DNA from 4 places in the Pseudomonas anguilliseptica genome. Region 2 is predicted to be linked to each of the others. Evidence: predicted binding sites of a transcription regulator. Region 2 holds the regulator's gene; each other region holds the start of a gene.

The links. Region 2 encodes FliA, which starts transcription of late flagellar genes. Its sites were predicted from a motif close to CTAAAGTTTNNNNNNNNNNNGCCGNTAA; they were not measured.
Positions count from the first base shown of each region.
Region 1: flgM (flagellar biosynthesis anti-sigma factor FlgM) is a predicted target of FliA. The motif match lies at 3,056-3,083, and genes of this name have one in related genera.
Region 3: BLW24_RS08705 (methyl-accepting chemotaxis protein) is a predicted target of FliA. The motif match lies at 3,269-3,296, and genes of this name have one in related genera.
Region 4: BLW24_RS14155 (methyl-accepting chemotaxis protein) is a predicted target of FliA. The motif match lies at 2,048-2,075, and genes of this name have one in related genera.

Region 1 is NZ_FNSC01000002.1:170,395-175,559, forward strand. Features, by position in the region: gene BLW24_RS25265 (TIGR04283 family arsenosugar biosynthesis glycosyltransferase) at 1-684, shown strand, start outside; gene BLW24_RS25270 (TIGR04282 family arsenosugar biosynthesis glycosyltransferase) at 681-1,292, shown strand; gene BLW24_RS25275 (flagellar brake protein) at 1,289-2,038, opposite strand; gene BLW24_RS25280 (flagella synthesis protein FlgN) at 2,120-2,587, opposite strand; gene flgM (flagellar biosynthesis anti-sigma factor FlgM) at 2,672-3,016, opposite strand; gene flgA (flagellar basal body P-ring formation chaperone FlgA) at 3,174-3,932, opposite strand; gene BLW24_RS25295 (chemotaxis protein CheV) at 4,006-4,938, shown strand; gene cheR (protein-glutamate O-methyltransferase CheR) at 4,983-5,165, shown strand, end outside.
Region 2 is NZ_FNSC01000001.1:3,294,311-3,299,475, reverse strand. Features, by position in the region: gene BLW24_RS15945 (chemotaxis protein CheA) at 1-1,355, opposite strand, end outside; gene BLW24_RS15940 (protein phosphatase CheZ) at 1,367-2,155, opposite strand; gene BLW24_RS15935 (chemotaxis response regulator CheY) at 2,175-2,549, opposite strand; gene fliA (RNA polymerase sigma factor FliA) at 2,646-3,392, opposite strand; gene fleN (flagellar synthesis regulator FleN) at 3,389-4,219, opposite strand; gene flhF (flagellar biosynthesis GTPase FlhF) at 4,297-5,165, opposite strand, start outside.
Region 3 is NZ_FNSC01000001.1:1,801,285-1,806,449, forward strand. Features, by position in the region: gene creC (two-component system sensor histidine kinase CreC) at 1-302, opposite strand, end outside; gene creB (two-component system response regulator CreB) at 302-988, opposite strand; gene BLW24_RS08705 (methyl-accepting chemotaxis protein) at 1,208-3,238, opposite strand; gene BLW24_RS08710 (cyclic di-GMP phosphodiesterase) at 3,411-4,637, opposite strand; gene BLW24_RS08715 (acyltransferase) at 4,818-5,165, shown strand, end outside.
Region 4 is NZ_FNSC01000001.1:2,894,754-2,899,918, reverse strand. Features, by position in the region: gene BLW24_RS14165 (imelysin family protein) at 1-893, shown strand, start outside; gene BLW24_RS14160 (DUF1513 domain-containing protein) at 903-2,012, shown strand; gene BLW24_RS14155 (methyl-accepting chemotaxis protein) at 2,202-3,827, shown strand; gene BLW24_RS14150 (efflux RND transporter periplasmic adaptor subunit) at 4,017-5,147, shown strand.

The DNA.
Region 1 (5,165 bases), on a different contig from region 2:
CTGCTTAGCGTGGTGATCCCGGTGCGCAATGAGGCTCAGACGTTGCCGGCCCTGTTGGATGATCTGGCTGATCTGCGCGCTGGTGGTGTCGAGTTGATCCTGGTCGATGGCGGCAGCACTGATGGCACCTGCGAGCTGGCGCTGGGGCGGGTTGATCAGTTGCTCAGAACAGCACCGGGCCGCGCCTTGCAGATGAATGCTGGCGCGGCCTTGGCTCGCGGTGAGTACCTGTGGTTCGTGCATGCCGATACGCGGGTCAGTGCTGAATCGCTGGACAGTCTGCAGCGCGCGCTTAGCGAGCGGCCGTTGTGGGGGCGTTTCGATGTGCGCTTGTCCGGCCCGGGCCTGGCGTTGCAACTGATTGGCGCGATGATCAGCCTGCGTTCGCGCCTTAGCGGGATTGCCTCGGGTGATCAGGGCATATTCGTTGCCCGGCAGAGATTTGAGGCTTTGGGTGGTTATGCGCAGATTCCGCTGATGGAAGATTTGCAGCTGTGCCGCCGTTTGAAGGCGCTGGCTCGCCCGCGTTGTCTGCGTCCACCGTTGTCGACCTCCAGTCGGCGCTGGGAGCAGAACGGGATCTGGCGTACCGTGATGCTAATGTGGTGTCTGCGGTTGGCCTATTACTGTGGCGCCAGCCCGGACAAACTGGCTCGTCAGTACCGTCGAGGGTCGCTGCTATGAACCTGTCGATCTCATTGCATATGCTCGCGCGAGCACCTGTTGCCGGGCGGGTAAAAACGCGTCTGATCCCAGCCTTGGGGGCTCAGGGCGCCTGCGATTTGCAGCAGTTGCTGTTGGAGCGTGCGTTGCAGTTACCGGCCCATGGCTTTAGTGAGCGTTTTCTGTGGTTGGACGATTTGCCGGGCGCGGATTTGCAGGCGTTTGCGCAACGTCTTGGCTGGACGCTGGTCGAGCAGCCGGCAGGCGACCTGGGTGAACGCATGCGTCGTATCGCCACTCTGGGGCTGGCGGAAAGCGATGCGGTAATCCTGATTGGCAATGACTGTCCGGCACTTGACGGCGATTATCTGCAGGCGGCTTGCGGCGCGTTGCAGGAGCGGCCCGTAGTTATCGGTCCGGCAGAAGACGGCGGTTATGTGCTGCTGGGGCTGCGCCGCATAAACGCTGCCTTGTTCAGTGATATGCCATGGGGAACGGAGCGGATCTTTGACATGACGCTGCAGCGGCTGCAGCAGCTGGACTGGTGTCCGGCGCTGCTGCCTGCGTTGTGGGATGTGGATCGGCCTGAGGATTTATCGCGCCTGGCTGCACTGAATATCTTGATCTAGAACAGCCCGTCACTCTCGAAGCGCCGCGCTTCACGTTGTATCTGGTAGACAAAACGTTCGACCAGGCGCTGCTCCTGGCCATTGATGCGGTGAAAACGTGCGCCAACAAAGGTGGTGTCGACCTTCTCTTCATACTGCACATGACGCATTTCAATGGCAGTGGTCATGGCGCCGAAAGGAAAGCGGGCGGTAAACCGCTCGTATACCTGACCAGCTTGCAGGCTGCTGCTGATATTGCCGGGAAAGCGCAATTTGCAGCCGGTAGCAGAGATATCCAGTAAATGTCCGGGTATGGCTGTGCGTAGTTTATCGCCGGCCAGCTCGATCTTGATCAGTTCGCTTTGCTTGAGCGGTGCACGGAAGGCACTGCGCCGTTGGTGGTAGGTCACCTCAAGCGGCATTGGGCTGAAATAGCAGCGCGCACCTTCATGCTCGGTGATGCGCACGCTCTGTTCGCATTTCCAGGCTACGCGCACTCCTTCATGGAAGGCTTCGACATTGAACGCCTCGCCATTGGCCAGGTAGCGCTCGCCGTCGTTTGGAACCAACTCATCGAGAATCAACAGATTCTTGTCGCGATCCACATTGATCACGTAGCTCTGGAAGCGCTGATTGCGTTCGTGGAAGGTGATGATCAGCGGGTCATGGTTTTGTTGCAGTTGGCGCAGGTTGGCAACTATTTCCACCGGTGCCTTGAGCACCTTGGGTGGCTGCGGGCCATCTTCCTGGCTAAAAGGACTGGACACGGTCCATAACTCTCCGAGCAAATGCTATGGCACTAGCATACTGGCAATGTGACAGTATGTCCCCTGTGCCTTTTATAGGTTTCAGGCCTGGCTGAGCGGGCGCTGCTGGCCGATTCTAGCGGCACTGCCGCGGCTGTCATAGAGGCTGGGCGTCTCGTTGCCACGCAGAATGCCGAGCATGCTGTGAGCCGAGGCCTGGCTGGAGCGAATCAGTCGGCCATTGCGCAGGTTGGCCGCTTGGCAGCGCTCGAGCAGGGCGTTGAGTTGATCGCCACGCTCAAGCAACAGTTCGCCTTGGCTGGACTGTGTGGCAAGCGCTTGCAGGCCCGTGCGGTCGGGGCTGAGGTTGAGGCTGGCGAGTAGCTGGCTGCGTTCCTTGCCATGCTGGTCAAGCAGGCTCAGCAGCGGCAGCTTGTCAGCCAGAATGCTCTGCAGGCGGGGGAGGTCGCGGTCAGTGAGAGCTTGAAACTCGGTGTCGATCAATTCAAGCAACTGCTCAGCGGTGCCGATATCGTTGGTGAACAGTTCAAGCAGGCTGGTGTCGTGCATTGCGGGCTCTTCGGGGTAACAGACGCTGCAGGAGGTGCGCGCAGTGTCTATTGGGCGGCCAATTACCCCAGCGTAGTCCGGTGACTAGCGCTGGGATTCGAAATTAAGCAGTTTGCTGGCGACGCGCTGGCTATCGACTTGGTAGCTGCCATCTTCGATCGCCTGCTTGAGCTGAGCGACGCGTTCTTTGTTGACGGTCGGCTGGTCGCGCAGTTTTTCGCTAACTTTTTGCAACTGTTGGGCCTCGCGGCTCAGCTGTACCGACTCGCCGCTCTTGCCGGCTTGCTGCGCCTGCTCGACGGGGCTGGGTACGTTGCCGGGTTGTTTACCGCCGATGGCTTCGTTCTGGCCACCTGCCTGCGCACTGCCGGTCCGCCCCGAGTTGGCTGGCGATGCGGCATTGTTGAGCCGGTTGATGTCAATGACCATGATGCAAAACCTCGAACAGTGTTTGGACGCTTGCCTAGCTTGTCGGCATTGCCCTGAAAAACTTTAGGGCAAAAAAGTGTGCGTCAGGTAACAGTCTAAACACAGTGTGGATAATCGTCAGCTCACCGAGTGCACAAAGTTAAAACAAGAAGCATGCCTACATCGCGACTTCAACCTGTCCAGGCCCAACTACACGGGCTCTGATCACTCGATTGGAACGTTGATTGCGCACGCTGATCTGTTTGCCTATCGTGCCGTCCGACAAGGCTTCGCCGGGCATGCGTACGCTGATGCCAGCGCTGCGGGCGCTGATCACGACCTGATCACCTTTGCGTATGGCCTCGGCCGCTTGCACATGAATCGGCGCAAGCACCTGATCGGGCAACAATGGCCGCGTCAATTTTTTGCCGATTGCTTGCTTGAGAGCGGTCAGATAACCCTGGTTGAGCAGCCCAACATCTCGTTCGGCTAACACCACATCCATATCCGTCAGCAGATTGTTGCGTTTCAGCGGGCGACTGGCGATCACCACTTCGCGGTACAGGCGCACTTGCCCAGGTACAAATACTGTCCAGGGGGCCGCACCGTCACAGCGTACGCGTAAGGTCACGCGGCCAATAGGCTCAGCAGGGCTTTCCAGGGTAGTGGTCAATGGCTGTGGGCACAGCGGCAGGCGCAAGCGTGGGTCGAGTCGGCTGATTTGAATCTCATGGCGGCCAGCGATTTTGCTACGCTGTAAATAATCACTCACCGCTTGCTCAAGAAAAACTTCGCCAGCGCCGATAAGTTGTTCAGGTCGTGTGGCGTTGGCTGTTGCCAAGGCGCTATAGCCGAGTGCCAGCAAAGCGGGTACAACTGCCAGCCAGTAGCGGCATTTTGCCAGTGAGTGTCGGTTAGTTGTCGTTTCAGTGTTCATGTGGGTTGGATAGCAAGGCGCGTGCCGCCTGCTACGCTGACAGCAATCTGTTACTCAAATAAGGAGTTTGGGTATGGCCGGTGTGATGGATTCGGTTAACCAGCGAACTCAGTTGGTTGGACAGAATCGTTTGGAGTTGTTGCTGTTTCGTCTGAACAGCAACCAACTGTATGGGATCAACGTATTCAAGGTGAAAGAGGTGCTGCAATGCCCCAAGCTCACCATCATGCCGAAATCCAGTCCGGTTGTTCGCGGTGTCGCCAGTATTCGTGGCGGCACTATTCCGATTCTTGATTTGTCCATGGCCACCGGCAGTGCGCCGCTGGCCAATATCGACAACAGCTTCGTCATCATCACTGAGTACAACACCAAGGTTCAGGGCTTTCTGGTGCACTCGGTCGAGCGCATCGTCAACATGAATTGGGAGTCGATTCATCCGCCACCCAAGGGCACCGGGCGTGACCATTACCTGACGGCGGTTACTCACTTGGATGACAAGATGGTCGAAATCATCGATGTTGAGAAAATCCTCGCGGAAGTAGCTCCGACCTCTGACGTGATCTCCGAAGGTGTGCTTGACGCAAAGACCCAGGCGCGCGCAGTGAGCATGCGTGTACTCACGTGCGACGATTCATCTGTGGCGCGCAAGCAGGTGACCCGGTGCCTGGAGACTGTTGGCGTCGAGGTGGTGGCGCTGAACGACGGACGTGAGGCGCTGGACTATCTGAATGCGATGGTTGAAGAAGGCAAAAATCCTGCAGAGGAGTTTTTGATGCTGATTTCCGACATCGAAATGCCGGAAATGGATGGCTATACGCTGACCGCACAGATCCGCGCCGATCCGCGCATGCAAAAGCTGCACATCATCCTGCATACTTCGTTATCTGGCGTGTTCAACCAGGCCATGGTGAAGAAGGTGGGCGCAGATGATTTTCTCGCCAAGTTTCGCCCGGATGACCTGGCGGCACGGGTAGCTGCCCGCATCAATATCGCGGCAGGGGACTGAGGGCCTGGCCCTCAGTGAATCATATGTTTGTCGAGGCCTCGCGAGTGTCTACAGGTAATTTGGATTTCGAGCAGTTCCGGACTTTCCTGGAAAAAGCCTGCGGCATCCTGCTTGGCACCAACAAGCAGTATCTGGTTTCCAGTCGGCTCAACAAATTGATGGAGCAGAACAGCATCAAGACCCTGGGTGAGCTAGTGCAGCGCATGCAGAGTCAGCCACGCAGCGGT
Region 2 (5,165 bases):
GCCTCGACCAGGTTCTTGTCGAGGTCGGTTTCTTCACCAACCAGCTCCAGGTTGATCTCTTTTTTCAGGTTACGCGCAAGGTCGCGAACCAGACGCGGGAAGCGCCCGAAGACCTTCTTGATCGGCTGCATGCGGGTTTTCATCACCGCAGTCTGCAGGTCGGCCGTTACCACATCCAGATTGGACACTGCCTTGGACATGGCTTCGTCGGCACTGCTGGCCCCCAGGCGCACCAGTCGGTTACGCACCAGCACCAGTTCGCCGACCATGTTCATGATTTCATCCAGCCGTGCGGTATCGACCCGCACAGTGGTTTCTGCCTCGCTGGGCGCCGCAACCTTCTCAGCTGCTGGCGCGGCGGCCGGTGGCGTAGAGGCTTTGACAGGCTCTACCTTGGCAGCGGGTTTAGCTGCGGCCTTGACCGGTTCAGCAGGCTTGGCAACCGGCGCGGGAGCAACGGGCTTGATCGCTTCAGGTTCGACAAACTTGCCTTTGCCGTGCAGCTGATCAAGCAAGGCTTCGAATTCATCGTCGGTGATATCACCACTCGGTGCATCAGCTGGCTCGGCCTTGGCCACCGGTGCGGCAGGTGCTGACACAGGTGGCGGAGCAAACTGACCTTTGCCATGCAACTGATCAAGCAACGATTCAAATTCATCATCGGTGATTTCATCGCCGCCCGCGGCAACTGGCGCAGCCGCGACAGGTGCCGCTGGTGCAACAGCAACGTCAGGCGCTACAAACTGACCTTTGCCGTGCAGCTGATCGAGCAAGGACTCGAACTCATCATCGGTAATCTCATCACTGCTGGCGGCGCTGGGCGCTTGCGCCGGAGACTCATCCAAGGCCCCCAATAACTGCTCGAACTCGCTGTCGGTGATATCGCCAGTGGGCTCTTCGACTGCAACCTCGGCTTCAGGCTCAGGCTCGGCGTGCGCTTCAATCGGCGCAGCCTCTTCAGCACCTGCCGGCTCAGCCAGGCGTGCCAGGGCGGCAAGCAGCTCAGGAGTAGCAGGAGTCAGATCAGTGCGCTCACGGACCTCGGTAAACATGCTGTTGACGGCATCCAGTGCTTCCAGCACCACATCCATCAAAGCGGAGTCGACGCGCCGCTCACCCTTACGCAGGATGTCGAAGACGTTTTCTGCGATATGGCAGCATTCCACCAGCTCGTTGAGCTGGAGAAAACCGGCACCACCTTTAACGGTATGAAACCCGCGAAAAATAGCGTTGAGCAGATTCATGTCGTCCGGGCGACTTTCCAGCTCTACAAGCTGTTCGGACAGTAGTTCAAGAATCTCGCCGGCCTCTACCAGGAAGTCCTGGAGGATTTCTTCATCGGCGCCGAAGCTCATAAGACGTGCTCCTAAAATCCCAGACTGGAAAGCAGGTCGTCGACATCATCCTGATTGGATACGACGTCTTCACGCTTATCGGCATGAATCTGCGGACCTTCACCACGGGAAGGCTCTTTTTGTTTTTCTTGTTCGGCGCGGAGCAACTCATGGTTGTGCTCAATGCCGGCAAACTGGTCCACCTGACTGGCCATCAACACCAGCTTCAGCAGGTTGCTTTCCACCTCGGTAACCAGCTGGGTTACTCGCTTGATCACCTGCCCAGTCAAATCCTGATAGTCCTGAGCCAGCAAAATATCGTTGAGGTGCCCAGACAGTTTGGCACCGTCGCGCTCGCTACGCGCGAGAAACAGCTCAACACGCTTGGCCAGTTCACGGAAACCATCGGCGCTCATCTCGCGGCGCATAAAGCGTCCCCAATCAGCGCTCAGGCTCTGCGCCTCATCACTGAGGTCGTTAACCAGTGGGGCACTCTGCTCAACCAGATCCATGGTGCGATTGGCCGCTTTTTCGGTCATCGTTACCACGTAATTCAGCCGTTCGGTGGCATCGGTTATTTGCGAAACCTCCGTGGCATGCGGCATATGGGGGGCGAGCTGAAAATTGACGATGGCGTTATGCAGCTCACGGGTCAGCTTGCCGATCTCGTGATACAAACCACGGTCACGCGCTTTGTTGAGCTCATGTATCAACTGTACCGCTTCACCAAAATTGCCTTGTTCCAGGCTGTCTACCAGTTGGCGAGCGTTGTGTTTCAGGCTCGACTCAAGGTCACCCTGAACGGAATCTTTATGTTCCATAGCACCCTCATGGCAGACATCAGCCGTTGACCCGTTCGAAGATCTTTTCAATCTTCTCTTTCAGCACCTGGGCAGTGAACGGTTTAACTACATAACCGTTAACCCCAGCCTGGGCTGCTTCAATGATCTGATCGCGCTTGGCTTCTGCGGTGACCATCAACACCGGCAGAGTTTTCAGGCGCTCGTCTGCACGCACCGCGCGCAGCAGGTCGATGCCTGTCATGCCAGGCATGTTCCAGTCGGTCACCAGAAAGTCGAAACTGCCGCTCTGCAGCATGGGCAGCGCGGTGACGCCATCATCGGCTTCCGCTGTGTTGGTGAACCCCAAGTCACGCAGGAGGTTCTTGATGATCCGTCGCATCGTTGAAAAGTCATCAACGATGAGGATTTTCATGTTCTTGTCCAAGTCGACCTCCGTACAGTCCCAAACGCACCCAGCAACCTGCGTGCGCTTTTAATCGTGAAACCGGCCCAGCGTTAGCGAAACAACTCAATGTGCACGCCACTCACCCAAACGAGCGCGTAAACGAGCGGCACACTGACTGTGTAGTTGGCTTACACGTGATTCGCTAACCCCCAACACCTCGCCGATCTCTTTAAGATTCAGTTCTTCATCGTAATATAGCGCTAACACCAGGCGTTCGCGCTCCGGCAGGTTGGCAATGGCATCTGTCAGGGCCGCCTGAAAGCGTTCATCTTCCAGATCACGAGAAGGTTCGAGGTGGTTGCTGCCAGCGTCTTCACCCAGCCCACCGTGTTCGCCGTCCTGAAGCAGGTCGTCGAAACTGAACAGGCGGCTGCCTAAAGTGTCGCCCAGAATGCCGTAGTAATCCTCGAGACTCAATTGGAGTTCGGCCGCAACCTCTTGATCTTTAGCGTCTCTGCCGGTTCTGGCCTCAATTATTCGAATTGCGTCGCTGACCATGCGGCTATTGCGATGCACCGAACGCGGCGCCCAGTCACCTTTGCGCACTTCATCAAGCATTGAGCCGCGAATGCGAATACCGGCGAACGTCTCGAAACTGGCACCTTTGTTGGAGTCGTATTTTTTTGACGCTTCAAGCAGACCGATCATCCCGGCCTGAATCAAATCGTCGACCTGCACATTGGCCGGTAGACGGGCCAACAGGTGATAGGCAATGCGTTTGACCAGGGGCGCGTAGCGCTCGATCAACTGGTGCTGGGAATCCTGCGCCTGCGCCTTGCTATACATACGAAGTCCAGAGGCTGCTGTCATATGGCCGTGTCCGCGATCGGTTGCTGCACCAGACGCTCAACGAAAAACTCCAAATGACCGCGCGGGTTGGCCGGTAACGGCCAGGCGTCGACTTTCTGGGCTATCGCCTTGAACGCCAGCGCGCACTTCGAGCGCGGGAAGGCTTCGTAGACCGCGCGCTGCTTCTGCACGGCCTTGCGCACTGACTCATCGTAAGGCACTGCACCTACATACTGCAGGGCAACATCGAGAAAACGGTCAGTGACTTTAGTCAGCTTAGCAAAGAGGTTGCGACCTTCCTGCGGGCTATGAGCCATATTGGCCAGTACCCGGAAACGGTTCATGCCATGGTCGCGGTTGAGCAGTTTGATCAGCGCATAGGCGTCGGTAATCGACGTAGGCTCATCACACACAACCACCAGCACTTCCTGAGCGGCGCGAACAAAGCTGACTACACCATCACCAATACCGGCGGCAGTGTCGATAATCAGCACATCAAGATTGTCGCTGATATCACTGAACGCCTGGATCAAACCTGCATGCTGCATGGGTGACAGCTGCACCATGCTCTGGATACCAGACGCGGCCGGCACGATACGAATACCGCCCGGCCCCTGCAGCAATACATCGCGCAGTTCGCACTCGCCACTGATGACGTTTTCCAGGGTGCGTTTGGCGCTCAGGCCAAGCAGCACATCGACGTTGGCCAAGCCCAGGTCAGCGTCCATCAGCATCACCCGGCGACCAAGATCGGCCAGGGCCAACGCCAGGTTCACCGAGACGTTGGTCTTACCGACGCCACCTTTGCCGCCGGTCACCGCAATCACCAGTACGGGATGCATACCCATATTTCTACACACCTTGTCTAACTTCGACTGGAGCCACTTGGCCGGCTAAGCGCGGTTCAATTCCAACAGCCCGACGCTTAGCTGACGCGTCGGGTGGGTTGCTGGTAAAGGCCGGCAAACATCTCCGCCATCGTATCCTCGCTTGGGTCCTGGCTAGCCTGCAGCCCTACGGCCCGGCTCACCAGTTGATGACTGCGGGGAATCTGCAAGTCATCGGGAATGCGTGGCCCATCAGTGAGATAGGCTACCGGTAGACGCTGGCTAATAGCCAGTCCTAAAACCTCACCCAGACTGGTAGCTTCATCCGCTTTGGTCAGGATGCAGCCAGACAATCCGCAGCGCTTATAACTATGGTAGGCGGCTTTCAGCACTTGGCCCTGACTGGTAGCGGCCATTACCAGATAATTTTTTGCATTGACGCCGCGGCTGGCCAGTGCTTCCAGTTGCATGCGCAGGGCTGGATCGTTGGCAGGCAGGCCGGCAGTGTCGATCAGCACCACACGCTTACGCGCCAGCGGGGCCAAGGCCTGAGTCAACGACTGGCCGGGATCGACCAGGGTCACCGGAACATTGAGGATGCGCCCCAGAGTCTTGAGTTGTTCCTGAGCACCAATGCGGTAGCTGTCCAGGCTTACCAGTGCAATATGCTGCGCGCCGTACTTGAGCACGTAGCGAGCGGCCAGTTTGGCCAGCGTAGTGGTTTTGCCCATGCCAGCCGGGCCGACCAGGGCGATCACGCCGCCCTCCTCCATCGGTTCCTGCTTCGGCGTTTTGATCGCGTGGGCCAGATGCGCCAGCACCATGCGCCAGGCCTGGCGAGGTTCGGTCACAGTGCTGACACGCTCCAGCAGCGCTTTCGACAATTCGACCGACAACCCCATACGCTGCAGGCGGCGCCACAGATTGGCTTGCTGTGGGCGGCGGTTTTGCAACTGGCCCCAGGCAA
Region 3 (5,165 bases), 1.5 Mb from region 2:
TTGGCGTCGGTGACATAGATGCGGTGGTTGACCTGAGTCTTCTCCACGCCCCAGATCTGCGCCTGCGGTTGACGCTGACCGTAGGCTTGCAGCAACGCGGGCAGGCGGCTCTGCTGCAGGCGCCCGGCCTTGACCTCATCACGCAGGATTTCCGCCAGCAGGTTGGCGGTGTCGACCAGGGTTTCCTCGGTGCTCTGGCGCACGCCAGGGCGGATTTCGTCCATCACCGTGCTCAGCACAAACCAGCCGGCCAGCCCGACAAACAGGAAGTACACCAGAAAGATGCGAATCCCCAAGGGCATCAGGCGTGCCTCGGCGAGTAGCTATAACCCAGGCCGCGGTGAGTCTGGATCGGCTCAGCCGCAGCAGCCACCTGACGCAGCTTGGCGCGCAGGCTTTTGATATGACTGTCGATGGTGCGCTCGTAGCCGACATCGGCGGCCACGCCCAATCCGTCAAGCAACTGCTCGCGGGAGAACACCCGCTCGGGTTGCGCCAGCAGGCTTTGTAGCAAACGGAATTCGTGGCGGGTCAGACTCAGTAGCTGGCCGTGGTAGTGGATTTGTCCCCGCTCGATATCCAGCTGGAACGGGCCACTGTCGGAGTTGGTGGCCGGCGCTTCACGCGGAGCCATGCGTTTGAGGATGGCCTTGACCCGCGCGGCAACTTCCCGCGGGCTAAAGGGTTTGACCACGTAATCGTCGGCACCGATTTCCAGGCCCACTACGCGGTCGATTTCCTCGCTGCGCGCAGTGAGAAAAATCACCGGCACCTCGGAGAAGCGCCGCAGCCGCTTGCAGGCCTCAAAGCCGCTGATATCCGGCAGGCCGACATCGAGAATCAGCAAGTCGGCCGGATTGCGCTGCTGTTCGGCCAGAGCCTGCTCCGCCAGGCTCAGCCAGGTGGTGGTAAAGCCTTCGCTCTGCAGGGCGAAAATCAGGGTATCGGCGATGGCGGCTTCGTCTTCGACAATCAGAATATGCGGCATTGGCGTCCTGCTCGTGGCAACTCGGCGAGGAGCCTGCGGCAGGCCGCTGCCAGCGTCAAGCATGCCGCCGGTGCAGCCCGACTCGTAGGTTGGCGTTGAGCGCAGCGAAGCCCAACAGGTGGCGGCCATATCGTTGGGCTTCGCCGCTGCGCGACTCAACCCAACCTACACTGCGGCCAGCGTAAAGGCTGAACGCAGAACCTCACCCATCCTACGACCTCAGTCGAGTTTGAAGCGCCCAGTATTGTGCTCCAACGCCTGACTGCCCTGACGCAGCTGTTCGGCGGCATTACTCACCGCCTGCGCACCTTCCAGCAAGGTGCTGGCCGCGTGATCAACCTGCTGAATATTGCCGCTGACTTCATCGGCAGTAGCCGCCTGCTGCTCGGCGGCAGTGGCAATCTGCGCCAGGCGGTCAGTCACCAGCTGCACCGACTCGACAATGGCACTCAGGTCCTCGCCCATGGCCAGCACGCTGCCGACATCGCCTTCTGCCTGACGCACGGCATCTTCCATCTGGGTCACCGACTGGCCGACCACGCGGTGCAGGTTGGCCACGGTTTCGGCGATTTCCGCCGTGGAGTTCTGCGTGCGTTGCGACAGCGAACGCACCTCATCGGCGACCACGGCAAAGCCGCGGCCTTGATCACCAGCGCGCGCGGCTTCGATGGCCGCGTTGAGCGCCAGCAGGTTGGTCTGCTCGGCGATGCCCTTGATCACGTCCACCACCCGGGTGATCTGCTCGGTCTGGCTGCGTAACTGTTGCAGCGTGGTAGCGCTGTCACCCAGGCGACTGCTGAGCTGGCGCATGCTCTCGCTGGTACGCGCGCTGCGCTGATTGCTCTGGTTGGCGATCTCACGGGTCTGGCTGGCTTCCACCGCGGCCTGCTCGCAGCTCTGTGCCACGCTTTGCGCTGTGGCGGCCATTTCGGTGGCGGCAGCGGCAATCTGGCTCATCTGCGCCTGTTGCTGTTCCACCGATTCCAGGGCATTGCGCGCCTCGCCGTTAAGCATCTGCACAGTGCCGCCCAGTTGCTGGCTCTGCTGGTTGACGCCCTGCATGGAGTCGCGCAGCTGGCCAACCGCGGTATTCAGCACCATCGCGATACTCGCCAGGTCATCCGCGCCATGCACCTGCATGCGCACGCGCAGGTCACCATCGCGCAGACCTTCGGCGGCCTCAATGATGCCAGCGGTGCTACGACGTATCGACGCGTTGAGGCAGAACAATACATACAGCGCCAGCAGGGTCAGCAGGCTGAACACGCCGACCACTTCGATCATCGCGGTCAGAGCCTTGCGCCGGTAATCACCAAGACTGGCAGCAAACTGCTGGTACAACGCGGCCTGCAGACTGCGCAATTGGCCCTGCAGGGCATCGGTGCGCTGCACAAACTGCTCCGGGGTCAGGGCCATGGGGCTAGCCTCGAACATGTCGCGGTCAATACCCGCGAGAAAGGCTTCGTAACCCTGCAGAGCCTCATCATAGGGCCCCTGCAGCTGGCGCATGGCACGCGGCGCCTCCAGCTTGAGCGTGGCCTGGGCCTTGAGCAGTTGGCTGCGCGACTCATCCAGGCTGCGGCGCAAATCACGGATCAGCACCCGGCTCTGCAAGGTGAAATGCTGCGACACCACCGCGCCATAGCCCTGACTGGTAAAGCTGCCCAATTGTTCGAGCAGACGCGGCAAGGTGTAGGTCAGCTGCTCCATCATCAGGTAGGTGTCGAGCTGCGGATCGAGGATCAACCCGCTGTCGGTTGCTACCTGCTCGCGCAGGGCCAGCAGGCTCAGCAGGTTCTTTTGGTAACGTTCGAGGGCATCGGGCAAGGCCAGCTTACCCAGTACATCGACACTCAGCTCGGCCTGACCGGCGCTGAGACTCTGCAAATGCTGGCGCGCCTGATCACTCAACAGCTCGGACTCAAGCGGCTGCTCCAGAGCTTGCAGGGCAGGACCAAGACCATTGGCCTGCTCACGCAGCAGTGCTTCGGCAGCTTTCTCGGTGCCCTTCCAGCGTGACAGCAACGTGCGTTGCTCTATCAGCTCCTGCTGCACGTCAGCCATGCCCTGCAGGGCATTGATACCTTCCAGTTCGTTATCGATGGCGTTGAGTCGATCCTGATAGTTGCTACTGATAACCCACAGAGAGAAGCCCAGCGGCAAAGCGAACAGGACAAACACCAACTGAAACTTGCGCGCGAAACTGAAACGTTCCAGCAACCGCACACCCGGTTTGAGTACTCCAGTCATACACACCTCAACCTGTTGAGCACGCCAACTTCAGGGGCGCGCCAAAGCAAAACTTCAAGCAAGAAGCACGCCCAAGCAGCGCGCCTGCAGGCGGTAATGTTTAATGAGCATAGATGAGTGGCCGGACCACGGCCCGTTACCCGATCGCGAGCAGCGCTAGCGGTCGAAAAACCTAGCGGGAAATACCGTTCCAGAGTTCCTCGACATTGCGGAAGCCCCATTCTTCGGCAGACTTACGACCGACAATCCTGTCGCGCCCAACCAGCTTGCTCAGGTCGAGAATTTCCTGCGGGATCGGGGTTTTCGATTTGGCCGAGAAGAACACCTTGACCCTCGGCGCGAGCAGAGACTTCGCCTGTTGTTCCATGACCACGCCGATGCGCCCGCTCTCCAGACGCACCAGCGAACCCACCGGGTAGATACCCACGGTTTTGACAAAGGCCTGGAACACCACAGGATCAAAATGGCCCTTCCACTCGGCCATCTTGCGGATCGACTCGGCTGGATCCCAACCCTGCTTGTACGGTCGGCTGGAGGTGATCGCGTCATACACGTCGCACACCGCGCCCATGCGCGCGTACAGGCTGATCTGCTCACCGACCAGACGGTGCGGATAGCCACTGCCATCAACCTTTTCGTGGTGATGCAGGCACACGTCCAGCACCAGCGCGCTGACTTGCTTGCTATCAATCAACATGCGCGAACCGGCTTCAGGATGGTCGCGCACGGTGGCGAATTCGTTGTCAGTGAGCTTGCCGGGCTTGTTCAGCACCTCATTGGGAATCGCCATCTTGCCGATGTCATGCAGCAGCCCGGCCAGCCCAGCTTCGCGCACCTGACTTTCGTTGAGGCCCAGGTTACGCGCCAAAGCAATCATCAGCGCGCAGACCGCCACCGAATGCATATAGGTGTATTCATCGGCGTTTTTCAGCCGCGCCAGGCTGATCAGCGCATTGGGGTGACGCATGATCGAGTCGGAAATTTCCTCAACCAGCTCTCCGGCCTGCTCAAACTGCAAGGCTTGGCCCATGCGCGCATCGCCAAACATGCTGACCACCGCAGCCTTGGAGCGGTCGCAGAGCTTGGCCGCACGCTGCACCTCATCCTCCATCGACACCGCCAGGTTGACTGGCGGGCTCTGCACCGCAGCCAAGAGAGCGACCTCGGCTTCGGCTGCGACCTCCTCGGGACTGACACTGACGGTGCCGTCCTCGACATCCAAACCTTTGCTGACATCGATCCACAGCTCACCAATGCTGCTGGCCTTGATCCGCTGCAGGTCTTTTTCAGACTTGAGCAGAAACTTGGACTTCCAGAAGGGGTGGTCCATCCATGCGCCACAAAACTCGTGAACATACATACCGACGCGTACATCGGTCACAGCAATGCACTTCAACATGGGTGCCCTCAGACGGGAAAGTAACCCGGCTCTTGTCGGACAAGAATAGATGAACAATAGCCAGCATTACGCTGACTTGATACAACCAATGGCCAATGGACATCAGTTGCAGATCAGCGGCTTGGAAGCCTTGGCACGACTGCTTATCATTGCCGCTCAAGCGCACCCTAAGGAGTTGCCATGCGCCGCCTGTTGACCGGTCTTAGCGTCATTATTCTGCTGCTCCTCAACACGCTGATCCTGATCGGCCCGCTATTGCTAATCGCCCTCGGCAAGTTCGTCCTGCCGGGCAAGGCACTGAAAACTGCCAGCTCGCGCGGGGTGATGTGGGTGGCGGAAACCTGGGCAGAGCTCAACAAGCTGATCTTCGCCAGCCTGCTCCCGGTGCACTGGGATATTCGCGGCAGTGCCGACCTGCGTCAGAGCACCTCCTACCTGGTGATCAGCAACCACCAGTCATGGGTCGATATTCCTGCGCTGGTACAGGCCTTCAACCGCAAGACGCCCTACTTCAAGTTCTTCCTCAAG
Region 4 (5,165 bases), 400 kb from region 2:
TCTGCGCCGGCCAACAGAATCTAGCCGAGGCCCGCCAGGCCTTTGCCAGCGCGCAAAGCGCCTGGGCCGCCGTGCAACCGGTGGCCTTCGGCCCACTGGCAGAGGGCAACCGTGCCTGGCAGGTGCAATTCTGGCCAGACAAGAAGAACCTGGTAGCGCGTCAGGTTGAAGCGCTGGTCAACAGCAAACCCGAGCTGACCCCGGCCGACCTGGATAAATCCAGCGTGGTGGTGCAAGGCCTCACCGCCTATGAGTACCTGCTGTTCGACCCAGCTATCGACCTGAGCGTCGCCGAACAGAAAGCCCGCTACTGCCCGCTGATCGTTGCCATCGGTCAGCACCAGCAAGTACTGGCCGCTGATGTGCTGAGCCAGTGGCAAGCCAAAGACGGTATGGCCACGCTGCTCAAGGACTTCCCCAACGCCCGCTACGCCGAAGCCCCGGAAGCGGTGGCCGAGCTGCTGCGCACCCAGGTCAGCGCCATCGACGGGCTGAAGAAGAAACTCGGCACGCCCCTCGGCCGTCAAAGCAAAGGCCAGCCGCAGCCCTATCAGGCCGAAGCCTGGCGCAGCAAGGCCAGCCTGGCCAACCTCGCCGCCAGTCTGGCCAGTGCCGAACGCATCTGGCTGGGCGCCGAACAGGATGGCATCCAGGCGCTGCTTGGCAGTGATCAAGACGCACTGAAACAACGCATCAACGCCGCCTACAGCGACACCCGTCAGCGCCTGGCCGCCGCCCAGCGCCCGCTCGGCGAACTGCTGAGCGACGAAGCCGGCCGCAGAGAGGTGAATGCCCTGTACGACAGCCTGAATGTGCTGCATCGCCTGCATGAATCCGAACTGGCCAAGACCCTGGGCATCCAGCTGGGCTTTAACGCCCATGACGGCGACTAAAGCATGCAGATCAATCGCCGCGCCTTTCTAGGGCTGAGCATCGCTGCTGTTGCCGCCACGGCAGCGGCCGCCGGCACTTATGGTGGCTGGACGCTTATGCACAGCGGCGCCCAGCCGCTGCTGCTGTCGGCGCGCAACGACAGCGCTGGCAAGCACTTCGCGGTGGGTTACCGACTGGATGGCAGCCAGGTGTTTGCCACCCAGGTCAGCGAGCGCTGCCACGATGTGATCGGCCATCCGTTTTTGCCTATGGCGCTGTTTGTCGGCCGTCGCCCGAGCACCCAGAGCTACCTGATCGACACCCGTAACGGCCGTCTGCTGCAGACCCTGAACTCACCCAAGCAGCGCCATTTCTACGGCCACGCGGTGTTCCACAAGGACGGCGAATGGCTGTACGCCACCGAGAACGACACCTCCGACCCCGGTCGCGGCGTACTCGGTGTCTATCGCCTGCAAGGTGAACAGCTACTGCGCAGCAGCGAACTGTCGACCCACGGCATCGGCCCGCACCAACTGCTCTGGCTGCCAGACGGTGAAACCCTGGCCGTGGCCAACGGCGGCATCCGCACCGAGGCCGATAGCCGGGTGGAAATGAATCTCGACGCCATGGAGTCCAGCCTGGTGCTGCTGCGCCGCGACGGCAGCCTGATCAGTCGGGAGCAGCTGCCCGAACGGATGAACAGCGTGCGCCATATGGCCGTGGCCAGCGACGGCACCCTGGTCACCGGCCAGCAATATATGGACGAGATCAGCGATGTGGTGCCGCTCTTGGCGATCAAACGCCCTGGCCAGCCCTTCCAGTACTTTCCGGTAGCCGATGCGCAGCGCCAACTGATGAACCAGTACACCGCCAGCGTGGCGATCCACAGCGAGCTGCGCCTGCTGGCGTTGACTGCTCCCCGCGGCAACCGGGTGTTTATCTGGGATCTGGACAGCGCCGAACTGCGCCTGGATGCGCCTCTGGCCGATTGCGCCGGCGTAGGCGCGGTAGCCGACGGCTTTGTGGTCAGCAGCGGCGTTGGCCGTTGCCGCCTGTATGACTGCCGCAGCCCCCAGATCAGCAGCAAGCCCCTGCAGCTGCCTGCCGGCCTTTGGGACAACCACCTGCGTCTGGTTTAGCGCCACCGCTAAATCCGTAATACGCCTGCGGCACGCTAAAGAACGCTGCCGCAGAGCCGATCTATACTCCTAACTAGCCGCTGCCTTTGGGCAATCCGGCACAGCTGATACCAGTCGATAAGGATCTTCGCAGTTAGGACGCGCTCAGCGTCACTGGCATCCCGCCTTCCACACTCAAGGGTATCGCCCATGTTTCTGCAAAAATCTTTGCGCGCGCAAATTCTCGCTCTGCTCGGCGGCAGCCTGGCGCTGATACTGGTCACGGCACTGGCCTGTTTCAGTTTCCTCTCCAGCGGCATGCAGGCCTACCGCGGCCTGCTTGAGGGTCCGCTGGAGGCCTCGACGCTGATCGACTCGACCAACCTGAATTTCAAGACCCAGGTACAGGAGTGGAAGAACGTGCTGCTGCGTGGCAGCGACAAAGCTCAGCTGGACAAATACTGGAGCCAGTTCGAAGCGCAGGAACGCAAGGTTCAGGACCTACTGGGCAAATTGAGCGAGCTGGCCGGCAACGACCGTGCACTGAAAACCAAGGTCGATACGTTGCGCAGCGAACACCAGGCGCTCGGCGCCAACTACCGCAAGGGTCGCGACGCCTTTGTCGCTGCCGGCGGTGACGCGGCGGTCGGCGGCAAGGCGGTCTCCGGCATTGACCGCAACACCACCCAGCAGATGGAGGCCCTGGCCAGCGAACTGCACCAACAGAGCCTGGATCAGGCCAGCCTGATCAATGCCTCGGCAGACCGCACCATCACCCTCGGTACCCTACTGATGCTCGGCGCCACCGTGGTCATTGCCCTGTTCAGCCTCTGGTTGATCAACCGCAACCTGATCAACCCGGTTCGCGAGCTGATCGAACATATCGCGCAACTTAGCCGAGGCAACTTCGGTCAGCACGTAGACGCCACGCGTCAGGACGAGCTGGGGAAACTCGCCGTGGCCGCAAATATCCTGCGCGACTTCCTCGCCGACACCTTTACCCGTTTGAAACGCAGCACGGCGGATCTGGATACCGCCAGCGGCGAGCTCAACTCCATCGCAACACTGATGGCCCAAGGCACTCGCGAGCAGTTCTCGCGCACCGATCAGGTCGCCACGGCCATGCATGAAATGTCCGCCACCGCCCAGGAAGTCGCGCGTCACGCAGCCGAAGCCGCCGGCGCGGCCGATGCAGCCGACAGCGCCGCGCGCCAGGGTGAGACGGTGATGCAGGCGACCATCAAAACCATCACCGATATTCGCGGCGAGATCAGTAACACCTCTGAGGTGATTCGCCGCCTGGAAGCCGACAGCGGGCGCATCGGCAAGGTGCTGGAAGTGATTCGCGGCATCGCCGAGCAGACCAACCTGCTCGCGCTTAACGCGGCCATCGAGGCTGCCCGCGCCGGCGAACAAGGCCGCGGCTTTGCCGTGGTGGCCGATGAAGTGCGCACCCTGGCGCAGCGCACCGCCGAGTCCACGGCGGAAATCCACCAGATTATCGACACTGTGCAAACCGGCGCGGTCAATGCGGTGCGCGCCATCGAAAGTGGTCAGCACCGCAGCGAGGAAGGCGTGACTCAGGTCACCGAGGCCGGCGCGACGCTGCAACTGATCACCAGTGCAGTGGAAGCCATTCGTGATATGAACCGGCAGATCGCCACCGCCGCCGAAGAGCAGACCTCGGTGGCCGAAGACATCTCGCGCAACCTCACCGAAATCACCGCCATCGCCACCGCCAATCAGGAGAACGTGAAGCGCACCGAGAGCGCCGGGCAAAACCTGCAAATCCTCTCCGGACAACTCAACGAAGTGACCCAGCGTCTGAGCACTTGATCGGCGCAACGCAACACACAAAATGCCAGCACATGCTGGCATTTTGCTTTAAAAACACTTGACCAACCTGGCAACTTTTGCACCGCAATCTTTTGCAAATGCGAATCTTTGACAGGCCACGGCGAGGGGTCTAATGTGCCCCTCTTGCCTATTCCCAGGCCCTCATCCGCTTTGCCAAGGAACCGGAATATGTTGCTTCGCCGCATGCTGATCATGCTCGGCGCAGTACTCGTCGTGGTACTCGCCCTCGCCGCCTACAAAGGCTTTTCCATCTACCAACAAGTGCAGATGTTCTCGGCACCGCAGCCGGCCATCAGCATTGATGCCGCGACAGCAGAAGAACAGCCGTGGCAGGGTCGCCTGCCAGCCATCGGCACACTCAAGGCCTTCCAGGGTGTTGACCTGACCGTGGAGGTCGGCGGCACCGTGCAGCAGGTGCTGTTCCGCTCCGGCGAACAGGTCACCCTGCAGCAGCCACTGATCCAGATGGACAGCGATGTCGAGCAGGCCAGCCTGGGCACTGCGCAGGCCGAACTGGGCCTGGCCCGCGTGGAGTACGAGCGCGGTCGTAGCCTGGTCACCCGCCAGAGCATCTCGAAAAGCGAGTTCGACCGCCTCTCCGCCAGCCTGCAGAAGGCCAATGCCAGCGTCGCCCAGCTGCAGGCACAACTGGCGAAGAAGCGCATCCTTGCGCCCTTTGCCGGCACTATCGGCATCCGTCAGGTGGATGTCGGTGACTACCTGGCCTCCGGCACCACCATTGCCACTCTGCAGGACCTGAGCAAACTCTACGTCGACTTCTTCCTGCCCGAACAGGCGGTGCCCAAACTGGCCATTGGCGAGCGCGTGCGCTTCAGCGTGGCGGCTTACCCAAACGAGGTGTTCGAAGGCGAAATCGCCGCGATCAACCCCAAGGTCGAGGACACCACCCGCAACGTGCAGGTGCGCGCCATGCTGGCCAACCCGGAAAGCAAACTGCTGCCCGGCATGTTCGCCAACCTGGAAGTGCTGTTGCCCGGCGAGCAGAACCTGATCGTGGTACCGGAAACTGCCATCACCTACACCCTCTACGGCAACTCGGTGTCCGTGATCGGCGAGAAGAAGGGCGAGGACGGCCAGGTGGTCAAAGATGACAAAGGCCAGGCTGAACTGGTGGTCGAGCGCCGTTTCGTCGAAACCGGCGAACGCCGCGACGGCCAGGTGGTGATTCTCAAAGGCCTGCAGGCCGGTGAGCAGGTGGTATCCGCCGGCCAGCTGAAGCTGGATAACGGCGCCCACGTCAGCATCGCCAATGCGCAGGCCAAGCCGAGCGACGAGTAATCGCGCAGGCGTAAAGGA